Regions from separate parts of the Mesorhizobium sp. M0045 genome, predicted to be linked through region 2. Evidence: predicted binding sites of a transcription regulator. Region 2 holds the regulator's gene; each other region holds the start of a gene.
The links. Region 2 encodes PhoB, which activates phosphate uptake and scavenging genes when phosphate is short. Its sites were predicted from a motif close to TGTCATNNANCTGTCAT; they were not measured.
Positions count from the first base shown of each region.

Region 1: NKJ72_RS23080 (alkaline phosphatase D family protein) is a predicted target of PhoB. The motif match lies at 3,143-3,159, and genes of this name have one in related genera.
Region 3: NKJ72_RS09930 (PhoX family protein) is a predicted target of PhoB. The motif match lies at 2,246-2,262, and genes of this name have one in related genera.

Region 1 covers NZ_JAMYUY010000017.1:1,944-6,823, forward strand. Annotated here, with positions in the region: gene ppa (inorganic diphosphatase) at 1-407, shown strand, start outside; gene NKJ72_RS23065 (hypothetical protein) at 425-1,015, opposite strand; gene NKJ72_RS23070 (TetR/AcrR family transcriptional regulator) at 1,113-1,718, opposite strand; gene NKJ72_RS23075 (MFS transporter) at 1,801-3,084, shown strand; gene NKJ72_RS23080 (alkaline phosphatase D family protein) at 3,232-4,806, shown strand; gene NKJ72_RS23085 (hypothetical protein) at 4,844-4,880, opposite strand, start outside.
Region 2 covers NZ_JAMYUY010000003.1:136,102-140,981, reverse strand. Annotated here, with positions in the region: gene xylF (D-xylose ABC transporter substrate-binding protein) at 1-341, opposite strand, end outside; gene NKJ72_RS05630 (ROK family protein) at 626-1,870, shown strand; gene phoB (phosphate regulon transcriptional regulator PhoB) at 1,880-2,569, opposite strand; gene phoU (phosphate signaling complex protein PhoU) at 2,586-3,293, opposite strand; gene pstB (phosphate ABC transporter ATP-binding protein PstB) at 3,326-4,129, opposite strand; gene pstA (phosphate ABC transporter permease PstA) at 4,126-4,880, opposite strand, start outside.
Region 3 covers NZ_JAMYUY010000005.1:96,317-101,196, forward strand. Annotated here, with positions in the region: gene NKJ72_RS09910 (SulP family inorganic anion transporter) at 1-308, opposite strand, end outside; gene NKJ72_RS09915 (helix-turn-helix domain-containing protein) at 489-758, opposite strand; gene NKJ72_RS09920 (phosphatase PAP2 family protein) at 1,073-1,774, opposite strand; gene NKJ72_RS09925 (hypothetical protein) at 1,789-2,127, opposite strand; gene NKJ72_RS09930 (PhoX family protein) at 2,330-4,336, shown strand; gene NKJ72_RS09935 (GNAT family N-acetyltransferase) at 4,440-4,880, opposite strand, start outside.

The DNA of each region.
Region 1 (4,880 bases), on a different contig from region 2:
TCGACCGCTTCCTTCACACTTCGATGCGCTATCCCGGCAATTACGGTTTCGTACCACACACGCTATCGGGCGACGGCGACCCGATCGACGTGCTGGTCTGCAACACGCGCGCGCTGGTGCCAGGCTGCGTTATCAATGTGCGGCCGATCGGCGTGCTGGTGATGGAGGACAATGCCGGCCAGGACGAGAAGGTCATCGCGGTGCCTTCGCCCAAGCTGACCTTACGCTACGAGGACGTCCACGAATACACGCAATTGCCTGACATTACCCGCCAGCAAGTGCAGCATTTCTTCGAGCACTACAAGGATCTCGAACCCGGCAAATGGGTCAAGATCGAAGGCTGGTACGATGCGGCCTATGCCAAGAAGATGATCGTCGAGGCAATCGAGCGGGCCAAGCGCAAGTAATTATCGGGCGCAAATAATCAGTTGTCGACGCGGCCGAAAGCGGGCGCGTCGCCGATCACTACGCGCTTGTCCTTGCCGCAGGCGAAGGTGGGTGCCTTCTCGTCGGCAAGCTTGCGCGCCTGATCGTTGGCGGCGGGATTACCGGTGGCGAGCACAAGGCCGATCGTGCAGCCTTCGTGGGTGTCAGGCTGGGCAACCTTGGCGACGATCAACACTTCCGTCGACTTGTTCTCGCCCTCGGTATCGCTGATCGAGCGACGATGAATGGCGGCGAACGGAATGGTGGTTTTGCCGTTGGTTTCGATCCGCCACTCGACTTTAGGTCCAGCCGAGTTGAGGCCGGAAAAGCTTTCCCAGACCGTGGTCATATCGCCGGGTGGAAAGCCGTAGAACAGCGATTCCCGCGCGTCGTCGTAGGAAACCATCACCGGGTAGCCGCCATAACCCGAACAGGCGAGGTCGGCCCAGTCGCCGTCGCCTTCCTCCGCCTGGGCATACGTCACGCAGTCCTTCTCCCAGACGAGATCGGTATAGACGCTGGATATGTCGCCAGCCCGGGCGGCATTGCAGAAGCCGGCGAAGGCAAGCGGGATCAAAAGAGCGCGCATGGCGGACAACTCCGTTCGGGCTGCCGCAGCGTACCGTCAAATCTAGCAGCAGCCTAGACGAACTCAGGCTGCTCACAGTGATCTGGTAAACGGTACGCTATTTCTTCAAGCTTGCCTCGATCAGAAGGTCGGCGTTGCGGGCGACCGACTGCGCCGGCCCGCCGACACCGAACAGCTGGCCGCTGATATAGGCGCCCTCGATCAGGAGCAGCAGCCCGTCCCCCAGCGTGTCGGCGTCGCCGGCGCCCATCTCTGCCGCCATGGCACGCAGGCGCCGGCGCAATTCCTGCTTGTTGGCCTCGCTCACGACGCGGGCCGGATGGCCATGTTCCGGATATTCGACCGCGGCATTGGTCATGCCGCAGCCGCGATAGTCGGGCTTCTGCGTACGCTTGCCGACACGCGTCAGGAAGGCGACGATCTGCGCGCGCGGATCGCCGGGATGGGCATTCACCGCCTCGTCGAAGCGCTCCCAAAATTCGAGGTCATAGTGCCGAAGATAGGATGCGGCCAGCTCATCCTTGGACGGAAAGCTGCGGTAAAGGCTGGGCTTGGTGACGCCGGCACGCCGCACGATCTCGTCGACCCCGATCGCCCTGATGCCTTGCCGGTAAAACAGGTCGCGCGCCACCTGGAGAATCCGTTCGGCGGCGCGAGGCGGCGATGCGTCATTCGCCTTGATCGTTGGTTCAATGCTTTTCATGTCTGGTGTACCGATTAGCTGGTTGACAATGTTACCGGTCGGTACGTATGTTTCGCGCTCCTGCAACGTACCGGTCAGTAACATGATAGCTCAATCCCGCCCGTTTGGCCAGCGCTACGCTTTCGTCGTGGTCGCCGTCATCTTCCTTTGCCTGCTGATCGCAGCGGGCCTGCGTTCGGCGCCGGCAGTCATGATGCTGCCGCTGGAGAACAGTTTCGGCTGGCGGCGCGACGTCGTCTCGCTGGCCGCTGCCACTGGCATCTTCCTCTATGGCCTGACCGGGCCGTTTGCCGCGGCGCTGATGGAGCGGATTGGGCTGCGCCGCACTTTGCTTGCCGCGCTGCTTTTGATGTCGGGATCGACCGCGCTCAGCCTGTTGATGACCAAGCCGTGGCATCTGCTCCTCACCTGGGGCGTGTTTTCCGGCGTCAGCTCGGGCGCCGTCGCCACCGTGCTCGGCGCAACCATCGTCAACCGCTGGTTCAAGACCAATCGCGGCCTGGTGATGGGACTGATGTCGGCGTCCAGCGCCACCGGGCTGCTGGTCTTCCTGCCGTTGCTCGCCTCGCTCGCCCAGTCAGGCGGCTGGAAGCCGGTCGCCATCGCCATTGCAGTGGCCACCGCCTGCCTGGTGCCGCTGGTCTATATGCTGGTGCCGGAGCGCCCGGCCTCGATCGGCATGGTCCGCTATGGCGCCGATGCCGACGACGTGCCGCCGGCGCCGCCAGCCGCGCAAGGCAATTTCCTTTCGCATACGCTGAGCACGCTGCGCCGCGCCGCCGGCACGCGGGTGTTCTGGTATCTGTTCGCCACTTTCTTCGTCTGCGGCTTCACCACCAACGGGCTGGTCGGCACGCACCTGATCGCCTTTTGCGGCGACATGGGCATAGGCGAAGTGCAAGCCGCCGGCCTGCTGTCGATGATGGGCATTTTCGACCTGATCGGCACGACGCTATCGGGCTGGCTCACCGACCGTTTCGACCCGCGCAAGCTGCTCGGCGTCTATTACGGCATCCGCGGCCTGTCGTTGATCTATCTGCCCTATTCCGGCTTTTCGGCAACCAGCCTGATCATCTTCGCCGTGTTTTACGGACTGGACTGGATCGCCACGGTGCCGCCGACGCTGAGGCTTTCCAACGAGGCGTTCGGCGACCGCAGCGGACCGATCGTCTTCGGCTGGATCGTCGCCGGCCATCAGGTTGGCGCCGCGACAGCGGCCTTCTTCGGCGGCACCATGCGCGAGCTGCAAGGCAATTACGAGCTTGCCTTCCTGATCGCCGGTATGACGGCAATAGCCGCCGCCTGCATCTCGCTGCTGATCAACACCAGCCGCCCGGCCTTCGAGCCGGAACCGCAGGCGGCTTAGGGTGCGACAGTTGAGTGCTAATCTCCCCCCTTGAGGGGGAGATCGCCCGCCTGTTCACTGTTATCAAACCTTCATCGTTTCGAAATGTGCCTGAAACATTGAAGCTGGAGCTTGGCGGCGACGTTCAACGCCATCCAGGAGACAGCCATGAACAAGATTTCGATGACGCGGCGCGCTTTCGTCACGTCGGCCAGCGCCGTTGGCCTGGTCGGCGCGTCGGGCCTCGCGCTTCCCTATTACTCGCGCGCCAATCAGCGCCCGGCCTTTACCCACGGGATCCAATCCGGCGACGTCGACGCGACCAGCGGCATGGTCTGGGCGCGCACGGACCGGCCGTCGCGCGTCATGTTCGAAGTGTCGTCGACGGAGAGCTTCGCCAATGCCGTCCGCCTGGCGCCGCTCGATAGCTCGCCGGCCAGCGACTATACGGTGAAGCGGCTGCTTACCGATCTCGCCTCCGACCAGGACATCTTCTACCGCATGGTCGCGGCCGATCTTTCCGATATCAACGCCGTTTCCGAGCCGATCGTCGGCCGCTTCCGCACGGCACCTGCCTCGAAGCGCGACATTCGTTTCGCTTGGTCGGGCGACACCGCCGGCCAGGGCTGGGGCATCGACGACACCGGCATGAAGACCTACGCCACGATCGCCAAGCACACGCCGGACTTCTTCCTGCATTCGGGCGATACGATCTATGCCGATGGCGCGATGAAGGACGAGATCGACCTGCCCGGCGGCGGCAAGTGGAAGAACACCGTGCTGATCGACGAAAAACGCAAGGTTGCCGAGACGCTGGACGAATACCGGGGTCAGTGGAAATACAATTTGATGGACAGGAACGTGCTGGCGCTGAACGCCATCTGCCCGACGTTCTACCAGTGGGACGACCACGAGGTGGTGAACAACTGGTCGGATTCGAAGGATCTGAGCGCCGACGACCGCTACACCGAAAAATCCATCCATGTACTGGCGGCACGCGCGGCGCGCGCCTTCCACGAAATGACGACGATCCGCTACGAGCCGTCGGAGCCCGGCCGTGTCTACCGCAAAATCGCCTATGGGCCGCTGCTCGACGTGTTCTTCCTCGACATGCGTTCCTATCGCGGCCCCAACGGTCCGAATATGCAGGAGACGATGACGCCGCAATCGCGCACCCTCGGCGAACAACAGACGAAATGGCTGAAGCGCGAGCTGGCGAATTCCAATGCAACCTGGAAAATCATCGCCGCCGACATGCCGCTCGGCCTCGTCGTCTGGAACGACGGCACCAAGAAGGTCGGGGCTGAGGCAATCAGCAATGGCGACAATGGCCCGGCCAAGGGGCGCGAGCTGGAAATTGCCGACCTCCTTCGCTATATGAAGAACGCGGGGATCAGCAATACCGTCTGGCTAACCGCAGACGTGCATTACACAGCCGCGCATTATTACAATCCGGACAAGGCGCAGTTCCAGGACTTCAATCCGTTCTGGGAATTCGTTTCGGGTCCGATCCACGCCGGCACGTTCGGACCGAATGCTTTCGACATGACTTTCGGCCCGGAGCTGAGGTTCATCAAGGCACCGACCGCCGAACAGGGTCAGAACCTGCCGCCGTCGGCCGGCCTGCAGTTCTTCGGGCTCGTCGACATCGATGGAGCCACCGAGCAGTTGACGGTGCGGCTGATGGATCGCGACGACAGCGAGCTCTACAAGGTCACGCTCGATCCGGTGCGGTCGGCGTGAGATTGCCTTTTAGGACCACCCCGAAGGTGGATGTGCATCAATCGGGATAGCAGACGACGGGAATCTTGGGCCAG
Region 2 (4,880 bases):
TCATAGCCGACGACCGGGATGCCTTCGTCCAGTGCCTTCTGCACGGCCGGCCCGATGGCCGAGGCATCCTGTGCGAGGATGATCAGCGCATTGGCACCCTGCGAGATCAGGCTCTCGACGTCGGTGAGCTGCTTGCCGGGGTTGGACTGTGCGTCGGCGGAAATATACTTGTCGCCGGCGGCCTCGATGGCCGCCTTCATTGCGGCCTCGTCGGTCTTCCAGCGCTCTTCCTGGAAGTTCGACCAGGAAACGCCGATGACCTTGTCTTTCGCCTGCGCCACCGACGCCAGCGCCAGCGTCATGGCGACACCCGCCAGAATGGCGGTCGTGAATCTCTTCATCATATCCTCCCTGCGCCGCGTACGGCGTGACTAATTGCTCAACGACCAGCTTGGAAGCTCTAATTTTTTCGAGCCTCGAAAAAATACTGGCCCGATCTCCGGCTGCTGTCAACATCGATTGTGATGGATTTTGATGACTCTGCGAGTTTTTTCGAGCGTCGGAATAAACGATGACAGCGCCACCTGCATCTGACACTATTTGCCGCATCTGACACTATTTGTCGGACATTACCGACGGCTTCCGGTTCATGAGCGGCCGCGGCAACCGGGAGGAAAGCAAAACGATGTCGGTCGGAATCCGCCACGACGATTTGCGCCGGCGCAACCGGGCGATGGTGATCTCGGCGGTGCGCCGGGCCGGCCAGCCATCGCGTACGGAGATCGCAGCCACCACCGGCCTCAGTCATTCAACCATATCGGCGATCTCCTCCGACCTGATACGGGAAGGCATCCTCGCCGAGAGCAAGGCAAGTGAGCCCGTTTCGTTGAAACGCGGTCGTCCGCAGGTCGGCCTCGCCCTCAACCCGGAAGCGGCGGCGGTGCTGACCGTGGTGTTGTCGCTGAATTTCCTGTCGGCCGCCATTATCGACTATGCGGGACAGGTGGTCGCCGAGGAACAGCGCCGGCTGGACACGCTGACCATGCCGCGCGACGAACTGATCCGCGAATGCAGGGCCATCGTCCGGCGCCGGCTTGAGGACCCAGACCTTGACGTCCGCAGTGTCGCCCGCATCGCCCTGGCGATTCAGGGCATTACCGACTCCCCTGCACGCGCCATGCTGTGGTCGCCGATCACGCCGCAGACCGACATCGCCTTTGCCGACATGCTGGAGGACGAATTCGGTATCCCGGCCACGGTGGAGAACGACTGCAATATGATGGCGGTGGCTTTGCGCTGGCGCGATCCGGATCGCTATCGCGACGACTTCATCGCCATCCTGCTTTCGCATGGCATCGGTATGGGGCTTGTGCTGAAGGGCGAACTGTTCACCGGGACGCATTCCTCGGGCGGCGAATTTGGCCACATGATCCATCGTCCGGGCGGAGCGCTCTGCCGTTGCGGGCGGCGCGGCTGCGTCGAAGCCTATGCCGGCAACTATGCCATCTGGCGCAACGCCAGGCAGATGAGCGAAGACAGCGAACCTATCGCCGACGTCAGCGACGCCGACATGCGCGCTCTGGCGGCCCGCGCGCGCGAGAAGGATGGGCCGGAACGCGAGGCCTACCGCAAGGCCGGCGAAGCGCTGGGTTTCGGTCTCGGCTCGCTGTTCGCGCTGATCGATCCAGCACCGGTCGCGATGGTCGGCGCCAGTGCCGCTGCCTTCGATCTGATCGAGCCGGCCTTGCGCAAGGCCATCGCCCAGACCGCCGGTGGCCAGCATTCGGGCTCGATCTCCTTCGACACCGAGCCAAACGAATTGCCGCTGATCCGCGAAGGCTGCGCGATGCGGGCGTTAAGCTTCGTCGACCAGGAGATTTTCGCGCCGGGCGCGCAAATGAGGCCCGGCGTCAGAAGGAACGTCGCCTGACCAGGCGGGTCAATCTTCCCTGATCGCATAGCCGGCGCCGCGGATGGTGCGGATGACATCCGGCATGCGGCCGTTATTGACGGCTTTGCGCAGCCGCCCGACATGCACGTCGACGGTGCGTTCGTCGATATAGATCGTCTCGCCCCAGACATTATCGAGCAACTGGCTACGCGAGAAGACGCGGCCCGGATGCCGCATCATGAACTCGAGCAGCCGGAATTCGGTCGGCCCGAGCCGGATCTCGCTCTTCTTGCGATAAACCCGGTGCGATTCGCGATCGAGCACGATGTCGCCGACCTTCAGCACGCTGGACAGCACTTCCGGCTTGGCGCGCCGCAGCAGCGCCTTGACCCTGGCCATGAATTCCGGTGTCGAAAACGGTTTGACCAGATAGTCGTCGGCGCCGGTCGAAAGACCGCGCACCCGGTCGCTCTCCTCGCCGCGCGCGGTCAGCATGATGATCGGCAGCCGCTCGGTTTCGGGGCGCACGCGCAACCTGCGGCAGAGCTCGATGCCGGAAACCGCCGGTATCATCCAGTCGAGCACCAGAAGGTCGGGCACATTTTCCTGCAAACGGATCTCGGCTTCGTCGCCGCGTGTCACCACCTCGACCTGGTAGCCTTCGGATTCGAGATTGTAGCGGAGCAGCACGCCCAACGGCTCCTCGTCCTCCACCACCATTATGCGTGGTGCGATCATCGGCTGGGCACCCCCATCATGTCACCGGTGCAGGCATTGTCGTTTCGTCCTGCTTCGGACGATTGACCGGCAATTGCTCGCCGGTCAGCACATAATACGCATTTTCGGCGATGTTGGTGACATGGTCGCCGATCCGCTCGAGATTCTTGGCGCAGAACAGCAGATGCGTGCAAGCGGTGATGTTGCGCGGATCTTCCATCATGTAGGTCAACAGCTCGCGGAACACCGACGTGTATTTGACGTCGATGCGCTCGTCGGCGGCGCGCAGCTTGGCCAACGCGGCCGCATCGCCTGCAGCATATTCCTCGATGACGCCCTGCACCTGGATGAGCACTAGCTGCGCCATCGCATCGATGGAATGCGATAGGTCGCGCGGCGTGACGCTGAGGCCGACCGCGCTCACACGCTTGGCGATGTTCTTGGCAAGGTCGCCGATGCGTTCGAGGTCGCCGGCCATGCGGATCGCTCCGACGACATGGCGCAGATCGTGAGCCATTGGCTGGCGCTTGGCGATCAGGGTGATGGCGCGATCGTCCAGTTCGCGTTGACGCGCATCCATGATGGCGTCGTCGGAGACGACGCGTTGCGCCAGCACGTTGTCGGAATTCAACAGGGCCTTGGTCGCCCCGCCGACCATCGAACCGGCGAGGTCGGCCATGTCGCGGATCAGCTTGCTGATCTGCTCGAGATCCTCGTCGAAAGAAGCGACTGTGTGTTCGCCCATGGTCCTGTCCTCATATGCATGATCGGAACGGCTCAGCCGAAGCGGCCGGTGATGTAGTCCTGCGTGCGCTTCTCGCGGGGCGACGTGAATATCTTCTCGGTCCGGTCGAACTCGACCAGTTCACCCAGATACATGAAGGCGGTCTGGCGCGACACGCGCGCCGCTTGCTGCATGTTGTGGGTGACGATGACGATCGTGTAGTCGGCTTGCAGCTCGTCGATCAGTTCCTCGATCTTGGCCGTCGACAGCGGGTCGAGGGCCGAAGCCGGTTCGTCGAGCAGAATGACTTCCGGCTTCACTGCCACGGTGCGGGCAATGCAGAGCCGCTGCTGCTGGCCGCCGGACAGGCTCAAGCCGCTGGCGTTTAGCTTGTCCTTGACCTCGCTCCACAGCGCGGCCCGCTTCAACGCTTGCTCGACGCGGCCGTCCATCTCGGACTTGCCGAGATTCTCGTAGAGCCTGACGCCGAAGGCGATGTTCTCATAGATCGACATCGGGAACGGCGTCGGCTTCTGGAATACCATGCCGATCTTTGTCCTGAGGAGGTTGAGATCCTGCGACCGGTCGAGAATGTTCTTGCCGTCAAGCAGCACCTGCCCCTCGGCGGTCTGTTTCGGGTAGAGCTCGTAGATGCGGTTGAAGACGCGCAGCAGCGTCGATTTCCCGCAACCCGAAGGGCCGATGAAGGCCGTGACGCTGCGCTCGGGCAGCGACAGGCTGATGTCCTTCAGCGCCTTGCTCTGGCCGTAGTAGAAGTTGAGGTTCTTGACCTCGATCTTCGTCTTCTCGGTGACCGTTTCGGTCATCGTCATGTCTGGGGACAACATCTGTGTCATCTGTCCTCTCTGCGTCCGGTAAGGCTGCGGGCGAGGATGCTCAAGCCCAGAACCGTCAGGGTGATTATGAGTGCGCCGGTCCACGCCAGTTGCTGCCATTCCTCGTAAGGGCTGAGAGCGAACTGGAAGATGGTCACCGGCAGGCTGGCCATCGGCGCGTTGATATTGCTGCTCCAGAACTGGTTGTTGAGCGCGGTGAAGAGCAGCGGCGCCGTCTCGCCGGAAATGCGTGCTATCGCCAGCAATATGCCGGTGACGATGCCGGACAATGCGGCGCGGTAGGCGACCGAACGGATCACCACCCAGCGTGGTGCGCCGATCGCGGCACCGGCTTCACGCAACGCGTTCGGCACCAGGTTGAGCATGTCTTCAGTGGTGCGCACGACCACCGGAATGACCAGGATGGCAAGCGCCACGGCGCCGGCAATGGCCGAGAAATGTCCCATTGGCCGCACCATCAATTCATAGACGAACAAGCCGATGATGATCGACGGCGCCGACAACAGGATGTCGTTGATGAAGCGGACGACGGTAGTGATGCGCGAAAAGCGTCCATACTCGGCCATGTAGGTTCCCGCCAGCACGCCGATCGGCGTGCCGACGACAACGGCGATGATCGTCATCAGCAGGCTGCCCGCGATGGCATTGAGCAGGCCGCCGGCCTCGCCCGGTGGTGGCGTCATCTCGGTGAAGACCGCGAACGAAAGCCCGGCTGTGCCCTTGTAGACCAACGCACCGAGGATGAGCGCCA
Region 3 (4,880 bases), on a different contig from region 2:
GCCGCCACAAGCACAATGAAGGCGCCGGCCGGGCCGCCGATCTGGAAACGGCTGCCGCCAAGCGCCGAGACCAGGAAGCCGCCAATGATCGAGGTGTAGAGCCCGCGCTCCGGCGTCACGCCTGAAGCAATGGCAATTGCCATCGACAACGGCAGCGCAACGATGGCGACAGTCAGCCCGGCGATGGCATCCGCCTTGAAATGCGTGAGCGTGTAGCCCTCGCGCAGCACCGTCACCAGCTTCGGGGTGAACAGTTCGGAAAATGTCGGCCGCGCCGGTTGATGCACTGCCCGCTGCGTCTGATCCATCGAGTGCCTTCCGCATGAAACCAAGGAGCGGCGGGATCGTCGGCAGGACTGTCGGCGGTCGCCGTCGCGACTTGGAGCGGCGTGCGTCCAAATAGGCGCACAGATACGCCCCAACACTTTTGACCCGCGCATCGGACTATCCGAAAATCGAATTTGATTTTCGGCGATGCGGCAGTAGCGTCAGCCTTGCGGGTTCTGCGGCGTGACAGGCTTGAGGCGAACGCCCCTGCCGCCACGCTCGCTCGCCTGGTTCTCGCCGATCAGCTCGACCCCGGCCTCTTCAAGGGCCTGGATGACCTTCATCAGCGTATCGACCACGCCCCGGACCACGCCGTCGCTCGCTTCCATGCGCTGAATGGTTGGAAGCGAAACCCCGGCGCGCTCGGCGAGGGTCTTCTGATCGATGCCGGCCAGCGCCCTCGCGGCACGCATCTGCGCGGCAGTGATCATCGGTCAAAACCCCGTCTGAGTTCTGCAGTATCACGTATAATACCTTCATAATGATGGGTCAAACATCATCTTGCATATGTGAAACATGCAATAGTCTTTGCCAGCCGGTGCGCTGGCATGCTACAAACCTCGACATCGTTAGGCGGGACATCCATTGCGGTACCGATTTCACAAGTACGACCTTAAAAAGGATGAGCAGGTGAAGACATTCAAAGCGTTGGCGACCTCGACAGTCTTGCTGTCGATGGTTTTCCTGCTGGCAGGCTGCGGACATGGCCTGATCAACAGGCTGATTTGAAGTAGTCCGGCCGACGTCAGGTGCCGTCGGCCCGCCCTAGCCATCGCTGCAGCAATCGTGCCGCCAGCCAGCACAGCATCGCCCAGGCAAAGCCGGCGCACCAGCCGGCCAGCACGTCGGACGGCCAGTGGACGCCGAGATAAATGCGGCTGATGCCGACCACCACCGTCGTCAGCACCGCCAGCACGAGTACATAGATCTTCGTTGTACGCCCGGGCAAAAACCGTGCCGCCATGCTGCCCAGCGTCAAATACGTCACCGCCGACAGCATGGCGTGGCCGCTCGGAAACGAAAGCGATGCCACATCGGCGAGATGCGAGACCAGATCGGGGCGCGGCCGGTCGATATCGAATTTCAGCACGCTTGACAGGAGCTGGCCGCCCGCCACCGCGACGAACATGAGAAGCGCCGCGCCTGGCCTGCGGATAAGGAGCAGATAGACGATCATTGCTGCCGTGATCAGCACCAGCACGCTGGCGCTGCCAAGGCTGGTGACGTCGCGCATCGCTCCTTCCAGCCACGCCGGTCCGATCGGATTGTCGGGCTGGCCGGCCTTGCGGAAGGCAAGCAGGATTTCGGTGTCGAAGGCATGCGGCGTGGTCGCCCGCGCCAGCTCCATCAGTTCTTCGAACCCCCACAGCCCGCCGGCAATGACCAGCCCGGCCAGCAGAACCGGGAACTCCAGCCAGTTGCGCAGTCTGCTTGCAATCTTCTTCATCGGCCCGATCGCAGCTACAGCCTTTGCAGATAGGGCCCGAGCGTGATCAGCGCCACAGCTGCGATGGCAAGCACAATGCCGGTTGCCTGCAAGGCATTGACGCGCTCGCCGAAGAAGACCAGCGCCACCACATTCACCGACACCAGCTGGATCACCGCCGACAGGCTGAACGACACCGACATGCCGAATTCACGGATCAGCCTCAGCATGATCAGATTGCCCAGCGAATAGAGCGCCAACGTCAGCACGATCTTGCCGAGGCTCGGCGCCAGCCCCCACTGTTTTGCGGCCATCGCCGCCAGCAGGAAGATCACCGTCGAAACGCAGAGCTGCCCAAGTCCCCAGAAACTCACTTTTGTTCCTCCCGATGCGGTCCCTACGCGCCTGCCGCAGCTCTTGTTTCCGAAGCGCCGGTCGCGGTCAAGCGGGGCTGATGTTGGATACGAAATCGCAGGTGGCAATTAGCCGGCATGTCATCAAACTGTGACCTGCCGGTAATACCGGATTGGCCAAGCAACACGCTCCAGCAATCCATCCAGCCAGAGGCAGGCCCCCATGACTGAACAGCGCTCGACCGAACATCGCACCCCTGACGCCCATTTCCGCACCAGTCTGCTCGAGGAAAACGATGGGCCAGGAGCCAATCCCACCGACAACCGCACCATGGGTGAGATCATCGCCGCGCGGTTCTCGCGCCGCGGCTTCCTCAAGGGCTCGCTTGCCGTCTCGGCCATAGCCGCTACCGTCAGCCCGCTGGCGCTGATCGCCGCCGACAACGCCCGCGCCGCCGAAGGCTCCGCCTTCGCTTTCGACGAACTCGAGGCCGGCATCGACGACAAGCATCACGTCGCACCTGGCTATGACGCCGACGTGCTGCTGCGCTGGGGCGATCCGCTGTTCGCCGATTCGCCGGAATTCGATCCGACAAAACAGTCGGCGGAAGCCCAGGCCAGACAATTCGGCTACAACAACGACTATGTCGGTTATATCCCGATCGGCGGCTCGGCCGAGCACGGCCTGCTGGTCGTCAACCACGAATACACCAATCCGCATCTGATGTTCCCGGGCCTCGTCACCATCGTCGATGGCAAAGCCAAGCAGGCGCCCCTCAGCAAGGAGCAAGTCGATGTCGAGATGGCCGCGCATGGCGGCACCATTGTCGAGATCCGCAAAGAAGCCGGCAAATGGCAGGTCGTGCGCGACGGCAAGCTCAACCGCCGCATCACCTCCAATACCAAGATGGCACTGTCTGGCCCCGTCGCCGGCCACGACCGCGTCAAGACCAGCACCGACCCGAGCGGCACGAAGGTCATCGGCACCCTCAACAACTGCGCCGGCGGCGTCACGCCGTGGGGCACCTATGTCATGGCCGAGGAGAACATCCACGGCTATTTCTCGGGCGACCTGCCGCAGGGCCATAACGAGGCGGCCAATTACAAGCGCCTCGGCATTCCCGAAGGCGCCTATGAATGGGCGGCGCATCACGACCGTTTCGATATCGGCAAGGAGCCGAACGAGCCGAACCGCTTCGGCTGGATCGTCGAGGTCGACGTCCAGGATCCGACGTCGGTGCCGAGGAAGCGCACCGCCATGGGCCGCTTCAAGCATGAGGGCGCAGAATCGATCGTCGCCAAGGATGGCCGTGTCGTCTTCTACCTCGGCGACGACGAGCGTTTCGACTATGTCTATAAGTTCGTCACCACAGGCAAGTTCAATCCGGACGATCGCGCCGCCAACATGAATTTGCTCGACGACGGCACCTTGCATGTCGCCAAGTTCGCCGAGGACGGTTCGATCGAATGGCTGCCGATCGTCTTCGGCCAGGGGCCGCTGGGGGCGGAAAACGGCTTTGCCAGCCAGGCCGACGTGCTGATCGAGACGCGCCGTGCCGCCGACCTGCTTGGCGCCACCAAGATGGACCGCCCGGAAGACATCCAGCCCAATGCCGCCAATGGCAAGGTCTATGTCATGCTGACCAACAATTCGAAGCGCAAGGCCGACCAGGTCGACGCCGCCAATCCGCGCGCCGAAAACGCCTTTGGCCATATCATTGAGATCGTCGAGGATGGCGGTGATTTCGCTGCGACCAAGGGCAAGTGGGAAATCCTGCTGAAATGCGGCGATCCCGCCGTGGCCGAAATCGGCGCCACCTTCTCCACCGCAACCACTGCCAATGGCTGGTTCGGCATGCCGGACAATTGCGCGGTCGATTCGGCCGGCCGCCTCTGGGTTGCTACCGACGGCCAGGGCCCGAAGGCCACAGGCCGCACCGACGGCCTGTGGGCGGTCGACACGGAAGGCCCGGCGCGGGCGACCTCAAAGCTGTTTTTCCGTGTGCCGATCGGCGCCGAAATGTGTGGTCCCCTGTTTGCGCCGGACGACCAGACTGCTTTCGTTGCCGTCCAGCATCCAGGCGACGGTGGCGAGGACTGGGAGGCTTTTGGGCGTCCCTCCTATTATGAGGATTTGTCGACCCGCTGGCCTGACTTCAAGCCGGACATGCCGGTGCGCCCGGCGGTCGTTGCCATCACCAGGCAAGGCGGCGGCAAGATCGCGGTCTGAGACGCAGGAAGGCCTTGCAGTCTCGAGGAAGGATTTCGACCATACGAAATCCTTCCTTTCCTGATACGGGATGCATCCATGCTGCGCATCATGCGCCGACCAATCATTCGGTGCGCTGAACCACGGCCACATTCATTGTGCTTCGCAACCTGAAGCCAATGGACTCGTATAGTCTGATGGCCGTGGCGTTGCTGGCATAGGCGTGGAGATAGGGAACTTCGCCGCGCGCCATTATCCGGTTTGCCACGAACAGGGACAGCAGCTTGCCTAGGCCACCGCCGCGAAATTCCGGATGTGAGCACACCCCGCTGAGTTCGGTATAGCCAGGTTGCTTCATGCGCTCGCCGGCCATTGCCACAAGTCTGCCCTCGATTTTCACGCCCCAAAAATCGCCCAGGCTCAGGGCTTCGAGCGTGAATGGGCCAGGCTTGGTGAGCAATGCCAGGGCGAGCATCTCAGCCGCATCGTCTCGGGTCAGACGTTGCACACGTTGGTCAGACACGGTTTGCAACGGCCGCTCGGCAATCATTTGAACCCCGGCTGC